Regions from separate parts of the Propionispora hippei DSM 15287 genome, predicted to be linked through region 1. Evidence: riboswitches for the same ligand, from Rfam matches in the RefSeq annotation. Region 1 holds a riboswitch; the other holds the start of a gene.

The links. Region 1 has a riboswitch for cyclic di-GMP ahead of F3H20_RS08040 (methyl-accepting chemotaxis protein). Riboswitches for the same ligand answer to the same signal wherever they lie in the genome.
Region 2: linked by a shared signal. The riboswitch ahead of F3H20_RS06565 (methyl-accepting chemotaxis protein) and the one ahead of F3H20_RS08040 (methyl-accepting chemotaxis protein) in region 1 are both predicted to bind cyclic di-GMP.

What each region holds. Positions count from the first base shown of each region.
Region 1 is NZ_FQZD01000011.1:89,578-92,697, reverse strand. Features, by position in the region: gene F3H20_RS08040 (methyl-accepting chemotaxis protein) at 1-1,647, opposite strand, end outside; cyclic di-GMP riboswitch class I at 1,902-1,992, opposite strand; gene F3H20_RS08035 (anaerobic C4-dicarboxylate transporter) at 2,114-3,120, opposite strand, start outside.
Region 2 is NZ_FQZD01000009.1:70,403-73,522, forward strand. Features, by position in the region: gene F3H20_RS06565 (methyl-accepting chemotaxis protein) at 1-1,968, opposite strand, end outside; cyclic di-GMP riboswitch class I at 2,164-2,251, opposite strand; gene F3H20_RS06570 (HAD family hydrolase) at 2,575-3,120, opposite strand, start outside.

The DNA of each region.
Region 1 (3,120 bases):
CGTGCTGGACAATTCCTCACTGGCCGCTGCAATTTCCTGCGACGACGCCGACTGTTCTTCTGTAGCTGCCGAAGCCGCCTGTGTCTTGCCTACTGCCAGTTTACTATGCTGGTCAATACGTTCTACCGATAAGACAATTTGCTGGCTGCCTGTGGAAATTTGCTGTAGCGTGTCCGACACTTGCTGCATCTGTTCATGAACGGTTTGAACCAGATCGTTGATGTCCTGAAAAGCCAGTCCGGCCATATGCACAACATCCGCCCCCTGACTGACCAGTTCCGGTCCTTCGTTCATGACGGCAACTGCCCTGTCGGTATCGGTCTGAATCATGCCAATCAACTCGGCAATCTGTTTGGCCGCATCCTGTGACTGTTCAGCCAGCTTACGCACTTCCTCGGCAACTACGGCAAACCCCCGTCCCTGTTCCCCGGCCCGTGCCGCTTCGATCGCCGCATTCAGCGCCAACAGATTAGTCTGGCTGGCAATTTGCGAAATCGTGTCGATAATTTGCCCAATTTCTTTCGACCTCATGCCCAATTGCGTAACCACTTCAGCCGAATGGGAAACGTTTTCTTCTATTTTATTCATGTGCAGTATAGCACCCTTCACCGATTCACTGCCAAGGATTGCCGTTTCCGCCGCTTCGCCCGACCGTTCATTAATTTCCGCCGCATTGGCCGCAGCCTGTTGAATTCCGGCCGACATCTGCGTAATTACCGCCGCCGTCGCATCGATGGAAGCCAATTGCTGCTCGGCCCCGGAGGCAATGGCGTTGATCGAGTCCGCCACCTGGCTGCCGGCCTGCGCCATTTGGCCGGAATTATCCTTTAACTGCGCCGAAGAAGCAGCCAATAGTTCGGCCGAATCCATAACCTGCTGAATCATTGTCCGCATATTGCTTTTCATCGTATTTACCGCAGCAGCCAAATCAGCGATTTCATCATTTGACTGTACGCGAATACTGTCTCGGGTAATTTTCCCGCCGGCAATCTCCGTAACTGCCCGGACCAATTGGCCTACCGCCGTAGAGATGGAGCTATTAAGTTTAATACTAATGGCAACAGCCAGCACAATAATCAGGCCGTTGATAATGAAAAGAACCCGCTGATTGGTTGTTGCTTTGTCGGCAATTTTCGCCTGTTCTGTTTTAACATACTCCTTAATCATATCAACCAGTTCATCCGTTTGCTTGGTTACCTTTGCATAGGGAACAGTCCCTTGTTGGATGATGGTTTTCAGAGCTTGCTGATCATTGGCCAGACCTGCCTGCATGGCCTGGGTGGCCAATTGTTCGTATTCCGCCTTGGCCGCCTTAATCTCGACTATGCTTTTCTTCGCACTTTCCGTTACAAAAATATGCTCCATCCGGTCAATTCTGTCGTTTGATTCCTTTCGGATAGCAGCAAACTCTTCCCGTGCCGCCGGATCGCCGGTAAGATTAAATTTACGGACCGTCGCGGCTTCATCTACAATATTAGCGGACAGTTCCTCCGCCAGAATCAGTTTTTCAATGTTTATCGTTGTAGTAGACTGGTACTCTTCATTAATCTGGCCAATTTTATAGTAAGTATAACCGCTCAAGAGAACCATGCCGCTAATAATAACAAGAAAAGCCCCAAAAATCTTTTTACCTATCGTTAATTTCACTGTTCACTGAATCTCCTCTACCCGTTTTTACTTCCTCTACACCAAAAGTCGGGAACCCTTACCTTGTCGCTCAGTCCTAACCGCCTCCTTCCATCATTCTTGCCAGACGCCCCAGGGACTCATGCCCTGTCCGCAATGCCGCGCAAGTCTGGCAAACTACTTGCCGGTCTAACGATCAGACGGGTTAGCTTCTTTTGACCATGCAAAAAAGACAGGGATAGCCCTGTCCTACAAAACAACTAACCCCTCGGTTACTTGGCGGCATGGCGATCATAGGCAAAATTCATTGTCGTTAGACCCGTAGCTTTGCGTCCCTGCCTTTCGGCAGGTTTGCCCAATATTCATTTTTACTGCTTTGCACAATTGACACTCTCTTAGTATCCAGTAAAAGTAATAATTTGTCAACTAGAAATCATTATTACGGTATACAAAAAAAGGCCTGACAACAGACCTTTTTTTCCTGCATTTAAAATAATATGCTTACCAGTGTATAGCCTACGATACAGCCTGTTATCACACCGATAATACCAGGCAGAATAAAACTGTGATTAATAATGAACTTGCCTATTTTCGTCGTACCTGAACGGTCAAAACCAATACAGGCCAAATCACTCGGATAGGTAGGCAGCACGAAATAGCCGTACGCCGCCGGGAAAAAGGCCACAATCAACCGGGGGTCCACACCCAGGTTAAGACCGATCGGCGCAATCGCCACAATCGCTGCTCCCTGACTGTTTACCAGTTTGGAAACTAAGAACAGAACAACGGCATACATCCAGGGCTGACTGGCTACGACACCGGCCAGCGACTGCTGCAGCAGCTTGAAATGAACCTGGAAGAAGCTGTCGCTCATCCATGCTACACCGAATACCGAAATGATGGCCACCATGCCTGCCTTGAAGACATTGCCGTTGGACACCTCCCGGGAATCCACCTTGCAGACGATCATAATCACGGCACCGGCAATCAGCATCATCATCTGAATGGCCAAATTCATCGACAAGGGACTTAGCTTGCCGTTGGCACCGGCAAAGGATGGGCGCAGACCAGGAAAAGCACCTAGCAGGACAACCAGAACAATGGCCGCAAAGAAAATCCAGGTAGCCCAATAGGCCTGCCTGGGAAACACTTTGTCCAGCATGGTATCCGAACTGCCATAAATATACGCTTTTTGCTCGGGATCCTGCAGCTTAGCCTGAAACTCCGGGTCCTTATCCAAATCCCGGCCTCGCCGCATACTCCACAAAGCGGCCGCCAAAACCCCGAAGAAAGTCGCCGGAATAGACACCGACAATAACTGGATAATACCGATAGCCTGTCCGACACCATGAGCCTGCGCCAGAATAGACACCAACGAAACGACCGAAACCGATACCGGCGAGGCGCCAATTCCCATCTGGGATGCCACCGAAGCAACGGCCATAGGCCGTTCGGGGCGGATATTTTTCTTAATCGCAATGTCGTAAATTATTG
Region 2 (3,120 bases), on a different contig from region 1:
TACGGCTCGGGTTAATTCTGCAGCCATTTTAGCAAGGGTTTGACTGGAGGCAGCAATTTCTTCCATAGTTGCCGATTGTTCCTCTGTCACAGCCGACACCGTCTGAGCCTTACTGGCAGCTCCTTTGCTGATCGTGTCAATATCCTTCACAGACTGGATAATTTGCTGGCTGCCACCGGTCATTTGCTGTATAGAGGCAGAAATTTCCCTGGTCTGTTCCGATACGGTATCGATAGATTGGAAAATAGCCTGAAAAGCACGTCCGGACTCTACAACCACTTCCGCGCCATTGCGGACCTCTCTGGTGCCTCCTTCCATGGCCAGTACCGCGTCAGCCGTATTGTGCTGTATTTCAGCAATTAAAGTACTAATTTGCTTCGCAGCTTCCTGTGATTGTTCGGCTAGTTTGCGGACTTCTTCCGCCACTACGGCAAAACCCCGTCCCTGTTCTCCGGCACGGGCTGCTTCAATGGCAGCATTAAGTGCCAGCAGATTGGTCTGGCCGGCCAATCCGGAAATGGTATCGACAATCTGGCCGATCTCCTGGGAAGCAGCTCCCAGCTTGACCACCACCTGCGAAGAATGCGCCACAGCCTTTTCGATATTTCCCATTTGTCTAATGACGTTTTCCACCGTCTTGTTGCCTTCTTGCGCCGTTTCAGCCGACTGCGACGAAGTACCGGCCACCTGGTTGGCATGAGCGGCAATTTGGTCAATGCTGTCCGACATTTGTTCAACAACCGCCGTTGCGCCATCGACAGCCCGCAATTGTTTTTCCGCTCCATCCGCTACTTCTCCGATCACTGCCGCCACCTGAGCAGCTGTCTGAGCCGACAGATCGGCATTGGCATTCAATGTCTGGCTGGCAGCGGCAAGCTGCAGAGCTACTTGCTGGATTTGGGAAATTAAGTTGCAAAGCTGTTGTAGCGTATTGCCAATAGCCCCCTCCAGGCGTCCGACCTCACCCCGTTTGTCCCGGGCGAAGGAAATACTCAAATCACCCTGCGCTACCTGCTCCATTTTCTCCAGCAATTGATAAATAGGGTTTACTAATTGGCGTTTCATAACCAAAAGAATTAAAAAAACCGCAAGCACCAAGACACCCGCACTTAATACGCAGGTTATCAGCATGTTTTTCTGCAGTTGCGCCAATGTATTCTGCCTGTCTAATACCACTTTGATCAAGGCTTTGACCTGACCGGAGTAATCCCGGACCGGAACCGCTACATAAGCCTTCTCACCGTTATTACTATAGCCGTAGCTCATCGCACCGCTGGCCGCAACCTGCCGGGCAGTATCGATCGGCAGCGCCAGCAGGTCTTCATCCGCAGTCGCTGCCAACAGCTTGTCCGTTCCGTCTGGGTTCAACTCATAGCAATAATACTCACCGGGGAATTTGGCCTTTAATTGTTTTTCCAAAAAGACTTTATCAAAATTCATGCCTGTTTCCACCGTACCGACAGGGGCATTATTGAAATAAACTGGCATAACAGCGCGAAAACCCCAGCCGGTAACGCCGGCTTCAATGCCGACAACAGGCTTAAGGGATTTGTTAGCCTCGACTACCGTTTTTCTAAAGCCCGATAAGTCATCACCAAACTTACCCGGCGCATTAATTCGTAAAAAAGAAGTCGCCGGCGCCAGATGGAACTGCATTTGTTCTACGCCCTGCTCCTTAAGCTGCTTATACACCGGGCCAACCAGCCGGAATAAACCTTCCCGGTCCCGCTCGCTAAGCAGGCGTGCCACTTCCGGATTATAGGCAAGGGAAGCGGCGACCGCAGCGGAACGATTCAAATATTCTTCAATACTGGTTTGGACAATCATGTCTATTTTTTTAAATTCCTGTGCTTCATCCTCTAGAATGAGATTCCGTTGATTGCGGTAGCTTAATCCGCCGACAAGCAACAAGCTTATGACAATAACAGCCGTTATAACAATAGTGAGTTGTGACTTTAACATTTTCATAAAAATCCCCCTGACTTTTTGGTATCAACTGTCATTTTCAATCATCGGAAATCGCTTTGCAATGTCCTTAAGGTTGCTGCTGCCCTCCTCTCATCGGAGCTGGTTCCGCCACCTTGGGTTCTGTCCACTTTTTTGCAGTAAGCCGGCCAGGTTTACTGATCGAAAACAAAAAAAACAGGCTACGATTGATATTTCAATCGCAGCCTGGCAGTCATCGGTAGCTAACCCTTTAGACCCATGGCTTTGCGTCCTCACCTTTCGGCTGAGTTTGCCCATTCCATTTATTTTCCTTTTCGACAAATTACAGGAAAATCCTCTTGCTATTCTACAAAACTCACTCATATTTTGACTTTTTCGTCAGCAAGCTCACTGTAGCTATGTCTCACTCAATGGACCACTTCCTGCAGCATGCCGTTCCTGATCCGGCCCACTATATCCAAATCATCAACCTGATAAGTTATATATTCCTATCCGATCTTACTATGCGCGACATTTAGCCTATACCCTAACCCGGAAAACCACTCGGCCGCTGAACTGAAGTTTATATCAAGACAGCCTGATACCCGTCAACGGATACCAGGCTGTCTTCTTTGGCTTAGACAACATTCAGATCACATTATATTTTTTCAGTGCCTTATAAATTCCGTCCTTATCCACATCGTCGGTTACCGCAAAGGCAGCCGCCTTCAGTTCTTCGGTGGCATTTCCCATGGCAATGCCATAGTTCACCTGGCGCATCATCTCCAGGTCATTGCGGGCATCGCCAAAAGCGAAGGTATTGGCAAAATCAATACCCAGTTTTTCGTGCAAAAAGCGGACACCCTTGCCTTTGGTATGGCCGGGCAAGTGGATATCCATGCGAATATTTTCCGAGGTGTACATATCTACCAGCCAGTCTTTTGGCAAACAATCCCGGCAGGTAAGCATCTGTTGTTCGGCGGCAAACATAGCGGTGACCATCCCGGAGTGAATCTCTTCCGGCTGCCAGGAAAATATCCAGGGCTCATCGCCTGATAAGTCGGCACCGAACAATTCCCTATGGCGCTGTAGCACCGGATGATCCGCCGGGCTCGACCAGATACCCAGGCTGCCGGTGAAATTAAACGGCACATCATATTCCTGGAAAAGTCGCAGTAAAAAAGTAAGGTTTTC